One region of the Actinoplanes sp. NPDC051475 genome, then DNA from elsewhere that is predicted to be linked to it. Evidence: riboswitches for the same ligand, from Rfam matches in the RefSeq annotation. Region 1 holds a riboswitch; the other holds the start of a gene.

Region 1 (6,218 bases):
CTGGCGTGCTGGGCCAGGACCTCGGCCACGCCGCCCGCGGCGACCCGTCGTCCGGCCGCGATGATCGTCACCGAGTCGCAGATCAGCTGGATCTCGCCGAGGATGTGGCTGGAGAGGACCACGGTCATGCCGGACTCGGCGAGGTTGCGCATGAGCGTGCGCATCTCGCGGATGCCGCCGGGGTCGAGGCCGTTGGCGGGCTCGTCGAGAATCAGCAGCCTCGGGTTCTTGAGCAGCGCGGACGCGACCGCCAGCCGCTGCTTCATGCCGAGCGAGTACGTCTTGACCCGGTCCGTCGCCCGGTCCCGGAGCCCGACCAGCTCGAGCACCTCGAACACCCGCGCCCGCGCGACACCGCCCGCGTCGGCGAGCAGCAGGAGCGTGTCCTGGGCGGAGAAGTTGCCGAAGAACTGGGGACTCTCGACGATCGCGCCGACCAGACCGGCAACCTCGGGCAGGGCGTCGGGCACCTCGCGGCCGAGGATCGCCATCCGGCCGGCGTTGGGCCGGATCAGGCCGAGCAGGGTACGCAGCGTGGTCGTCTTCCCGGAGCCGTTGGGGCCTAGGAAGCCATGCACCTGGCCGGCCTCCACGACCATGTCGAAGCCGTCGAGCGCCCTGCGTACCCCCTTCCGGCTGCGGTAGGTCTTCTGCAGACCCTGGATTTCAAGGACGGCGCTCACGCCGCACCTCCCGGCGTAGTGGATATGACGAGCGTCACCCTATGCACCCGCCGCCACCCCGGGTGACTCATACCTCGGGACAGTGGACTTGGCATCCGCGGATGACCACGTAAGGTGTTGGTAACACAACTGAATACCTCATCCAGAGGGGCTGAGGGATACGGCCCGACGACGCCCCGGCAACCACCGCGCTTGACTCGATGACGAGGCCAGCGCGCGGCAGGTGCTAATTCCGTCCCGGATTCGCGGCTGTCCGCGCCCGGGGAAGATGAGAAGGAGCCTCGTATGACGTCGACGGTCGACGCCCCCAGCCAGTCCACCAGCCCCGCCCGCGCCCTCGTCTGTCGCGGCTGCGGCACCGAGTTCCCCCTCGCCGCGCAGCACGCGTGCTACGAGTGTTTCGGCCCGCTGGAAGTCGCGTACGACACCGCCGCCCTCGCCACGGTCACCCGCGAGCAGATCGAAGCCGGCCCGCAGAACATCTGGCGCTACGCCGCGCTGCTCCCCGCCGGCCAGGACCCGGCCACCCGGGTCACCCTCGACCCCGGCCTCACCCCGCTGGTCAGCGCCGCTGCCCTGGCCGCCGAGCTCGGCCTGCGCGCGCCGCTCTGGGTCAAGGACGACTCCGCGAACCCGACCCACTCCTTCAAGGACCGGGTCGTCTCCGTCGCCCTGACCGCCGCCCGGGAGCTGGGCTTCACCCGCTTCGCCTGCGCCTCCACCGGCAACCTGGCCAACTCCGTGGCCGCACACGCCGCCCGCGCCGGGGTTCCCAGCATCGTCTTCATCCCCAGCGACCTCGAGGCCGGCAAGATCATTACCTCCGCGGTGTACGGCGGCGGCCTGGTCGCCATCGAGGGCTCGTACGACGACGTGAACCGGCTCTGCGGCGAGCTTGTGGAGACCGACGAGTTCGAGGACACCGCGTTCGTCAACGTCAACGTGCGCCCGTTCTACGCCGAGGGCTCCAAGACCCTGGGCTACGAGGTGGCCGAGCAGCTCGGCTGGCGCATCCCCGCCCAGGTCGTCATCCCGATGGCGTCCGGCGAGCTGCTCACCAAGGTCGACAAGGCGTTCAGCGAGCTGGTCGAGATCGGCCTGGTCGGGGCCCCCGAGGGCGGCTGGACCGTCTTCGGCGCCCAGTCGGCCGGGTGCAACCCCATCGCGGTGGCCCTGCACAACGGCACCGACCAGATCGTCCCGGTCAAGCCGACCGGCATCGCCAAGTCGCTGAACATCGGCGACCCGGCAGCGGGCGCGTACGCGATCGAGGCCGTCCAGCGGACCGGAGGCTGGATGGACTACGCCGACGACGACGAGATCCGCGAGGGCATCCGCCTGCTCGCCAGGACCACCGGCATCTTCGCCGAGACGGCCGGCGGCACGACGGTGGCCGTACTGAAGAAGCTCGTGGCGAGCGGCAAGCTCGACCCCGACAAAGAGACCGTCGTCCTCAACACGGGCGAGGGCCTGAAGACGATCGACGCGGTCGCCGGCCTCGTCGGCCCGACCCACCACATCAAGCCGTCCCTGAAGGGCGCTCGCGAAGCGGGCCTGCTGGGATAACTCTCCGTGGTCGACCTCCTGCCCAACGTCGAGAATTCCTCCGCCTGAGGACTTGCGCGAGGATCTCGGGATCGGCAGGATGCTCTACGCGGGAGGACGCGACGCCGTACGAGTTCCTAATTTTGGAGCATGGCCCCACCTTCGAGCTTGGCGACAATCTCTCCGGGGCCCAACGACCCAGTGCCGGAGGCGCTGTGCGCGTGTCCTCCCGACCAACTTCCCGGGCCTGGTCCGGGCCGGTTCGCCGGTCCGCGCCGGGCCCGGCTCAGTTCTCGCCGGTTTGCGTCCCGTCGCCCGGGCCGCGTCGGAACCTGCGCGCCCAGCGGCGCAGCGGTGCCACGGCGTAGCCGCCCTTGTCGAGGCCCGCGTGCCGCTCGAAGACGTTGCGGCTGCCGAACGAGCCGGTCATCAGCCACGAATAGCCGGAGGCCGCCCAGTAGGCCGGCCAGAACAGCGGGCCGAGGACGGCGTACTGGCCCGCGTGCCGGCTCTCGTGCGCCAGCAGGTCCGCGCGCGACTCGTGGAGCAGCCACTCAGCCGATCGCCGGGTGATGATGACGGAACCGACCGTGAAGCAGGTCGCCGGCGGCACCTTCCGGCGGTAGCCCTCCGCGACGAGGATGCCGTGCCGGCCGCGGCGGAGCTTCGCGCCGGTGAGGACGGCGACCCCCAGGCCGACCAGCGTCGTGCCGTTGGCCGCGGTCAGCACGGACCGGGCCAGCGGCCACCGCCGCAACGGCGGCCTCGTCTCCCCCGGATCGGTCGTCATGCGCGGCGGCGCATCTGGAGCTCTTGGAGTCCCGGCAGGACCGGGTGGGGGACCCGCACCCCGGTGTCCTCGAAACCCAGCCGCTCGTAGGCGCGGACCGCCCGATCGTTGCCGACGACGACCTCCAGCATCAGCTCGCGTCGGCTCAGCGACAGCGACCACTCGGCGACGGCGTCCATCAGCGACGCGAGAACGCCCCGGCCGCGGTGCGCCGGCGTGATGTAGACCGCGAAGACCACGGTGGCGGCGGACTCCTCGGGCAGCACCGTGCCGCCCGCATGACCGATCAGCCGACCGCCCCGGCCCGGTCCGCCCGGTCCGCCTCCCGGGTCGGCCACGAACTGGGCGAGCTGGCCGCCCGCCGATGCCTGCACGATCCGGCGCCGGTAGTCCGCGTGCGGGCGAGCCGCGGCCTGCGCCAGCGTCTCCAGGAAGGCGAGGGGGCTGTCGGCCAGCATCTCGAGCCGCAACGCGCGCATCCTCGCGGCGTCCTCCGGCGTCACCCGATGCACGGTGAGGGTGGGCGCCAACGTGCTGGTCATGCTGCCTGCCTACCCGCTGGTGGCGGGCGAGGCAACCCGGATGCCGCTTTTGGGACCGGCGGCCCCGCCCGGGGGAACCGGTCAGGCCCGGAGGCCGGTCAGCTCCGGGCGCCGAGCTCCAGCATCCGGTCGACGACCCGCTTCGTCGCGGTGCCGTCGTCCAGGTCGCAGAAGCGCGCCTGGAATGCCCGGCGCTGGTCGGCATACAGGTTCGGGTCCGCCGCGAGCTCGGCCAGCGACTTGATCAACTCCTCCGACGTCATCAGCAGCGGGCTCGGGCCCTCCTTCTCGAAGTCGAAGTAGAAGCCGCGGAGCTTGTCGCGGTAGTGCTCCAGGTCGTACGTGAACAGCAGGATCGGGCGCCCGGTGTTGGCGAAGTCGACCATCGCCGAGGAGTAGTCCGTGACCAGCACGTCGGCGACCGAGAGCAGGTCGGCCATGTCCGGGTACGTCGACACGTCCCGGACGAAGCCCGAGCCGTCGTCCGGAACGGGGTCGACGACGGTGGGGTGGCGGCGTACCAGCAGCACGTGGTCGTCGCCGAGCAGGCGCCGGGCGGCCGCCACGTCGAGCTGCATCGACATCTTGTAGCGGCCCTGACCGTAGAACTCGTCGTCGCGCCACGTGGGGGCGTACAGGACGACCCGCTTGCCGTCGGGCAGGCCCAGGCGCCGCCGGATGGCCGCGGTGGCTGCAGGGTCGGAGCGGAACAGGACGTCGTTGCGGGGGTAACCGGACTCCAGCATTTCGCCCTCGTACCGGAAGGCCCGCTGGAGGATCGGCGTGCTGAAGCGGTTGGGCGACACCAGGAACGACCAGTGGGGTGCCTCCTTCTCGATCCGCCGCAGATACTTGCGGTCCGCGTGCCGGATGTCGGTCGCGTCGAATCCGATGCGCTTGAGCGGGGTGCCGTGCCAGGTCTGCACCACGACCTGGCCCGGGCGGCGCTCGAACCAGTCCGGCAGGTGCGAGTTGGTGACGATGTAGCGGCAGGTCGCGAGCGCGTCGTACCACTCGGTGCCGCCGAGGCGGGCGGTGGTCAGCGTCTCCGGCGTGGCCGCCTGGCCGTCGCGGACCGTCAGGTACTGCGCCTCGAACGGCAGGCCGCGGCGGATCAGTTCCTCGTGGATCGCCCGGGGGCTGTCCGAGAACTGCCGGCCGCCGAAGCTCTCGAAGAGCACGGCCTCTCGCAGCGGGGAGCGGCGCAGCGCGGCGGTGCGCTTTACTCGCAGGTGGGTGCGGGCGTACGCGCCGCGCTCGTCCACCTGCAGCACCGGTCCCGCCCGCAGCGCGACGAAGTCGCCCTCGGCCAGCTCCAGCGCGTACTCGCGGCGCTGGTCGGGGGACTGCGCCGGGCAGATCGCGCGGACGTCGTCGGCCACGACGAGGTTGGTCACCCGGCCACTCGCGCGGTGGCCGGCCAGGATGTCCCACAGGCCCGGGCGCAGCTCGACGAAGCCGCCCCAGGAGTCGACCCTGCTGGGGTTGAGCCGCGCGGTCCAGCGGTCGCCGTCGGTGGTCACCGCGAGCGCCTGCTCCTCGGCGGCGGTCTGCATCCGCAGCGTGATCTCCGGTACGCCCTCGGCCGGGTCGAAGTCGCCGGTGAGCACGAGGGTGCCGTCCGGGCGCCACTCCGCGGAGTCGGCCACCGGTCCGGGGGCGCGGGAGCACAGCCACAGGAAACCGGCCGCCGTACGCCGGACGAAGACGTGCCGCCCGAACATGCCGGACCGGGCCGCGGGCAGGTCGTCGCTGATCAGGTGCACCGACTGCCGGCCGCCGCTGTGGAACCCCAGCTGGATGCGCCAGCGGTCCATCGTGCCGCCGGGCGGCGGCATGACGGCCGGGCCGGCGTGCTCGAACAGGGGCTTCAACGACACCGTCGCGCGGAAGGGCGTCGTGTCGTTGCGGGTCTCGCCGAACTCGACGGCCGTGGACGCCTCCGCCACGTCGGGGACCCGGCACAGGCGCAGCCGGCCGGCGCTGGGCTCCGGGCCGGTGACGACACCGTCGATGACCAGCTTGTCGTCCTCGAACGCGATGGCCGTCGTCCTGGCGGTCACCTTGTCGACGCGCAGAAGGATGTACAGCCCCTCGGCCACGGGAGTGAGCTGCGTGGTGGCGTCGAGGTGCTGCGGTGCGAGGCGCAACCGGGTGGGGTCCGGGCCTACCTTGAGCCGGCCCTTGCGCAGCTTGGTGCCCGCGATGATGCCGACGGCGATCTGCCAGCGGCTCTTCTCCCACCGGCCGCCGGACCGCAGCGTCGCCGGGTCGATCGTGACCTCGAAGCCGGACCAGTCGTACGACTTGTCGCCGTGGCTGGACGTGGCGGTCGCCTCCGGCTCGCGGCGCGGGACGGCGGGCATGGTGATGGTGCGGCCCGTCGTGAGCTCGCGGAGCCGGACGATGCGGGCGGAGGTCCAGCGGGACTTGGCGGCGGTGCCGTCGATGTACGCGTACCCGCGGATCACGAGCTTGCCGTCGCGCCAGCCGAGCTCGGTGATCTGGCTGCGGACCGCCGGCTTGCCCATGGCGTACAGCCCGCGCGGGACGCCCACCGCCGGGTCGTCGAGGAAGGGCAGTTCGGCGTACCGCTTGCTGCCCTCGTTCCGGCTGGCGATCGGCATGCCGGGCCGGCTGGCGAGCAGCACTTCGATG
Region 2 (6,218 bases), on a different contig from region 1:
CACCGAGCATGCGGCCCTCGCGCGGACGGGTGAGGCCTTGACGGGTCATGGAGTCGGAGAAGGCGTTCATGGGATCCAGCGTCGCCTGCCGCGTACCCCACCGGCATCGGGAGCGGCCCCCGAGTTATCCCTGAGAACCGGCCCCCGGCCGGCTCAGGAGCTCGCCCAGGGCGTGCACCAGCCGGTCGATGTCGTCGTCGCGGGTGCCCAGGCCGAAGCTCACCCGCAGCAGCCCGATGGCACCGGCTTCGCACGCGGCGGCGCCGGCCGAGGCGGTGAGCCTGCGGGTCAGGGGATGGGCGCAGAACTGGCCGGCGCGGACGCCGACGCCGTACCGGTCGGCGAGCCGGGCCGCCACGACGGCCGTGTCGTGCCCCGGCAGGGCGAGGGAAACGATCCCGACCCGGGGTACGGCACCGCCGAAGGCGCCGACCTCCACGGCCCCGGGCACCCGCGCGAGCCCGTCCCGCAGCCGGGTCAGCAGGCTCTGCTCGCGTTCGTGCAGCGCCGCACGGTCCGCCCGGCCCAGCGCCGCGCACACCGCCCCCAGGGCCACCGCGCCCAGCAGATTGGGGGTGCCGCCCTCGTGCCGGGCCGCGCCCTCGGCCCACGTCACCTCGCCGGGACGGTCACCGACCACGGCACTCGCGCCGCCACCGGCCAGGTACGGCGGCGCGGCGTCCAGCCAGTCGCAGCGGCCCGCCAGCACCCCCGCGCCGAACGGTGCGTACAGCTTGTGCCCGGAGAACGCCAGGTAGTCGGCGCCGAGGGCGGTGAGGTCGACGGGGGAGTGCGGGGCGAGCTGGGCGGCGTCGACGACCACCCGGGCGCCGTACGCGTGCGCCACGTCGGCCAGTCGGCGCACCGGCCACACCTCGCCGGTCACGTTGCTCGCGCCGGTCACCGCGAGCAGGGCCGGCCCGCGTACCGTCCGGAGCGCCTCCTCGAGGGCCGCCACCGCCGCGTCCGGGCTGTCCGGGCACGGCAGGCGGTGCTGGCGGGGCCACGGCAGCAGGTTGGCGTGGTGCTCGCCGTCGAAGACGATCGTGGTGGTGCCCGGCGGCAGGGCGCGGGCCAGCAGGTTCAGCGCGTCGGTGGTGTTGCGGGTGAACACGACCGTGTCGCCGGTGCGGGCGCCGACGAAGGCCGCCACCAGGTCCCGGGCGCGCTCGTACTCCAGCGTCGAGGTCTGCGAACGGATGCCGGCGCCGCGGTGGACGCTGCCGTACCAGGGCAGCAGGCCCTGCACGGCGTCGGCGGCGGCGCGTACGCAGGGCGCCGAGGCGGCGTGGTCGAGGTGGGCGAACCGGACGGTCTCGCCGGTGCCGAGGCGCACGGCCGCGTCGTCGCCGACGACGTCCAGGTCGTGCTGCAGGGCCAGGGTCACGGGAACCTCCGCGAGGTCAGGGACCCCCACGGGGTCCGCGCTTGCCCGCGCCGGTGCCGGCGCAAGCCCGGTCCTCACCCGGGGCACCCCATCGCGAACGGAAGGGTTGCCGGCCAGCGAGCCGGGGCTTGTCGCTGGCACTCATGACCTGCTCCGAAGGTAGCAGACGACCGTTCAGCAGGTCCGCAACAGCCGGTCCAGCACCCGGGTGCCGAACTCCAGCGCCGCGGTCGGCACCCGCTCGTCGACGCCGTGGAACAGCGCGGTGAAGTCCAGCTCCGGCGGCAGCCGCAGCGGGGCGAACCCGAGGTGGCGGATGCCCAGGCGGGCGAAGGACTTGGCGTCCGTGCCGGCCGGCATCAGGTACGGCAGCAGCCGCGCCCCCGGATCCTCGGCGTCCACCGCGGCGTCCATCGCGGCGACGAGGTCCCCGTCGAAGGTGGTCTGCACGGCGGGCAGGCTGTCCCACTCGATCGCCACGTCCGGGCCCAGCACCCGGGCCAGTTCGGCCCGGAACGCCTCGTCGCGCCCGGGCAGCATCCGGCCGTCGAGCTCGGCCCGGGCGATCGAGGGCACCACGTTGGACTTGGTGCCCGCCCCGACGATCGTGGCGTTGGCGGTGTCGCGCAACCCCGGCTCGATGAGCCGGGACAGGTGCCCGAGCCGGCGGACGGCGGCCTCCGGGTCGGCGGGATCGAACGGTACGCCGGTGAGCCCGGCGACCCCGGTGAGGAACTCGCGCACCGGCTCGGTGAGCACCACGGGGAACCGGTGCGCGTCGAGGCGGGCCAGCGCGGCGGCCAGCTTGCCGATGGGGTTGTCGGTGTGCAGCAGCGAGCCGTGCCCCGCGGTGCCACGCGCGGCCAGCCGCAGCCACATCGAGCCCTTCTCGGCGGTCTGCACCAGGTACGCCCGCGGTCCGCCGGGCAGCGTGACGGAGAACCCGCCGACCTCGCTGATCGCCTCGGTGACGCCCTCGAACAGATCCGGCCGGTGCGCGACGAGCCACTGGGCTCCGACCACCCCGCCGGCCTCCTCGTCGGCGAGGAACGCGAAGACCAGGTCGCGGGGCGGGACGACGCCGGTGCGCCGGAAGTGCCGGGCGACCGCCAGGGTCATGGCGAGCATGCCCTTCATGTCGACGGCGCCGCGGCCCCACAGGTAGCCGTCGCGCACCTCGCCGGCGAAGGGCGGGACGGTCCAGTCGGCGGGATCGGCCGGGACCACGTCGAGGTGACCGTGGATCAGCAGTGCGCCCCGCGACGGGTCCGCGCCGGGCAGCCGGGCGACGACGTTGCCCCGGCCGGGTGCGCCGGACTCGACGTACTCGGGGGCGTAGCCGGCCTCGGCGAGCCGGGCGGCGACGTATTCGGCGGCGGCCCGCTCGGGTCCCGGGCCGCCGTGGGTGCCGGGGTTGGTGGTGTCGATGGCGATGAGCTCGCTGGCGAGGGTCACGACCTCGTCGGCCGGATGCGTCATGCCTGAGATCTATCACCCACTACTTGACAATGCCTAGTACCTGACGGAGTCTAGAACCGTGCCGGAAAGCCATGATCCGCAATTGCTGAAGGGGGTGCTCTCGGTGCTGCTGCTGCATCTGTTGGCCGAACGCGAGTCGTACGGCTACGAGGTGGTGCAACGGCTGCAGGCCGCGGGCTTCGCCGACGTCCTGGAGGGCAGCGTCTATCCCGCGCTGTCCCGGCTGCAGCGGGAAGGGCGCGTGACCACCCGTCTCGTGCCGTCCCCGAGCGGCCCCGCGCGCAAGTACTACTACCTGACCGCCGCCGGCCGGCAGGCGCTCGCCGAGGGCACCGCCGCCTGGGCGCGGCATGCCGCCGGCGTCGATGCCGTGCTGTCCCGCCCGCTGCCCGACGCCGTCACCGAGGGAGACTGACATGTCCCGTACCGTCCGATGGTTCGACCGGCTCCGCATCGAGCGGCTGGTCTGGATGCTCGACCAGCAGCTCTACGACCTGCCCCGGCAGTCGCGCCTGACGACACGGCGGGAGGTGCGGGCCAACCTGCTGGAAGCGGCCAGCGACGTGGGCACGACCGAGGCGCTGCGCCGCGTCGGCGGCAGCCGAGGGCTCGCGGAGCAGTATCTGATCGCCGAGTTCGGCGAGGGTCCCCGCCACTCCTGGGTCGCCGCCGCGTACGTCGCCACGCTCATCCCGCTACTTGTCAACTACGTCTTCGCCGAGGCGCAGGTGGCGTTCGAGCGCGGCCTCACCACGGTCGATCCCCACGTGACCGGCACCTTCGTATGGGATGGCCTGGAGCTGGTCCAGAACGCGGCGACGATCACGGTCGCCGACGGCCGTGTCAGCAGCACGGGCGGTTCCTGGACCGTGCTCATGTACGTCCTCTGGATCCTCGCCACCGTGCTGGCGGGTCGGCTCTGGCGGCTTCCGGTCTTCCGGAGGCGCGGCGCCGGCGTCAGGGCCGACACGGCCTGACGGTCATGCCGCGCAGCCCGGAAGACACCGCGGTCTCGGTGATCAATGGCATTACGCGATGCTCGCAACTTTCTGACCGCGGGCGGAAAACGCGGGGAAATTGTCGTACCTCTTCGGCAGAGTGTCAGGGGTGGAATCGCGTACCGCTCCTGACACTCACTCCCTGCGCGGCTGGCTCCCGGGCTTCCTGGCCCTCGCGGCCATCTGGGGGACCAGCTTCCTGTTCATCAAGGTCGGCGTCCGGGAGCTGCACCCGCTGTGGCTCACCTTCGGCCGGGTCGCCGCGGGCGCCCTGACCCTGCTGGTCATCCTGCTGCTGACCCGCGACCGCCTGCCGCGCGACCCCCGGCTGTGGGGCCATCTCGTCGTGGTGGCCGCACTGGGCGTGACCTTGCCCTTCACCCTTTTCGGGTACGGCGAGCAGCGGGTCTCCTCCGTCCTCGCCGGCATCTGGAACGCCGCCACGCCGCTGGTCGCGTTGCCGCTCGCGGCGCTGGTGTTCCGCACCGAGCCGTTCACCAGGCGGCGCGCGGCCGGGATCGGCATCGGCTTCGCGGGCGTCATGACGGTGCTCGGCGTGTGGCACGGCGTGGGCGGGACCCAGTTCACCGGCCAGCTCATGTGCTTCGGCGCGGCGATGTGTTACGCCGTCGCGATCCCGTACCAGAAGAAGTTCGTCGCCGGACGGACCGGCAGCGGCGTCTCCATCGCGGCCGCGCAACTGCTCATGGCCCTGGCCCAGCTCAGCATCGCCGCACCGCTGTTGGCCGGGGAGCCGCCCGCCCCGGCCTCGCTGTCGACGGAGGTGGTGCTCTGCGTGCTGGCGCTCGGCGCGCTGGGGACCGGCGTGGCGTTCGTGCTGAACTTCCGGGTCATCCGGCTGGCCGGCGCGAGCACGTCGGCGTCGGTCACGTATCTCATGCCGGTGGTGGCCACCGTGGTCGGTGTGACCGTGCTCGGCGAGCACCTCCGCTGGTTCCAGCCGGTCGGCGCGCTCGTCGTGCTGGCGGGTGTCGCTACCTCTCAGGGGGTGTTCTCGCGTCGCAGGACCGAACCTTCCGCCGATTCGGCTACCGCCAGTGATCTTGGAACTACGGTGAGTCCTGCATCTGCCGGCGGTGGAGCGCACCGTTCGAACGACTGATCACCGCCGTGCTTGGGGCTCAGTCGCGGCGCGCGCATGCCGATCAGAGGAGTGCGGCGGCTCTGTGCTGCCATCGGACCGGAGGTATTCCACGTGCGGCGGTTTCCCATCGGCGCCCGGCTGTTCGGCACCTTCGCCGCGGTTCTCGTGCTGCTGCTGGGCATCGCGGCCATGGCCTTCGCCACCATCGTCGAGCAGCGCGGCTCCGCCAACGACGTACGGCGCCTCGAGGTGCTCACGCGGCAGGCCGGGGAGATCAAGACCCACGCCGCGACGCTCAACGGGTGGCAGTCCAGCTACATCAACGACATCTACCGGCTCGGGGCGGCGCGTGCCCTGGGCGGGGACTCGGTGGCGTACAAGGCCTGGCAGCAGGAGCGGGACACGTTCCGCACCTTCCTGAGCCGGGTCGACGCCCCCGCCTTCACCGCGACCGAGAAGGCGCTGTTCGCGCAGGTCGGCAAGGAGCTGGACACGTACGTCTCGGTCAACGACAAGCTCGTGGCCACGTACAAGCCCGGCACACCGCAGGCGCTGTGGAACGCCGACCAGATCGCCATGTACGACAGCTTCAACAGCTACTACCGGATCATGGTGGCGGCCCAGAAGCTCGCCGCGTCCGTCGACGCGCGCAGCGTGGAGGCCGTCCAGGTGTCCGCCAGCGACGCGACCCGCGCGCAATGGGCCATCGGCATCGCGACCGCGCTGGCGCTGCTGCTCGGCGCCGCCTCCGCGTACGTGGTGACCCGCAGCATCGTGCGCCCGGTCAGCGCCGCCCGCGACGCGTTGCGCAAGGTAGCGGACGGCGACCTGACCGAGGTGCCGACGAGCGCCTGGCGCGACGAGGTCGGGCAGATGGCCGCCGCGCTCGGGCAGGCCGTCGGGTCGGTCCGCGCCATCGTCTCCGACGTCGCCGTGCAGGCCGACGCACTCACCCGGACCTCCGTGGAGCTGGACGCGGTGTCCGCGGCGTTCGCCAACGCGGTCGGCGACACGTCGCTGCAGGCCGAGCTGGTGGCCGGCGCCGCCGAGGACGTCAACCGCAACGTCGACACGATGGCCGCCGGCTCCGAGGAGATGGGCATCTCGATCCAGGAGATCTCGCGCAACGCCACCGACGCCGCCAACGTCGCCGCCGAGGCGGTCCGGGCCGCGGAGACCGCGAACGGCACCGTGGCCAACCTCGGCGCCTCGTCCTCGGCGATCGGTGACGCCGTACGCCTGATCACCA

Evidence for each region. A riboswitch is a leader RNA that binds a small molecule or an ion and turns the genes downstream of it on or off. The one in region 1 is predicted to bind S-adenosylmethionine.
Region 2: linked by a shared signal. The riboswitch ahead of AB0368_RS02410 (aminotransferase class V-fold PLP-dependent enzyme) and the one ahead of thrC (threonine synthase) in region 1 are both predicted to bind S-adenosylmethionine.

Annotation. Positions count from the first base shown of each region.
Region 1 is NZ_JBFAZZ010000010.1:23,686-29,903, forward strand. It holds gene AB0368_RS20890 (ATP-binding cassette domain-containing protein) at 1-683, opposite strand, end outside; SAM riboswitch class I at 819-958, shown strand; gene thrC (threonine synthase) at 969-2,249, shown strand; gene AB0368_RS20900 (hypothetical protein) at 2,515-3,018, opposite strand; gene AB0368_RS20905 (GNAT family N-acetyltransferase) at 3,015-3,560, opposite strand; gene AB0368_RS20910 (bifunctional glycosyltransferase family 2 protein/CDP-glycerol:glycerophosphate glycerophosphotransferase) at 3,659-6,218, opposite strand, start outside.
Region 2 is NZ_JBFAZZ010000001.1:531,150-537,367, forward strand. It holds gene AB0368_RS02405 (PspC domain-containing protein) at 1-70, opposite strand, end outside; gene AB0368_RS02410 (aminotransferase class V-fold PLP-dependent enzyme) at 125-1,336, opposite strand; SAM riboswitch class IV at 1,420-1,536, opposite strand; gene AB0368_RS02415 (M20/M25/M40 family metallo-hydrolase) at 1,562-2,866, opposite strand; gene AB0368_RS02420 (PadR family transcriptional regulator) at 2,949-3,281, shown strand; gene AB0368_RS02425 (hypothetical protein) at 3,283-3,843, shown strand; gene AB0368_RS02430 (DMT family transporter) at 3,974-4,987, shown strand; gene AB0368_RS02435 (methyl-accepting chemotaxis protein) at 5,081-6,218, shown strand, end outside.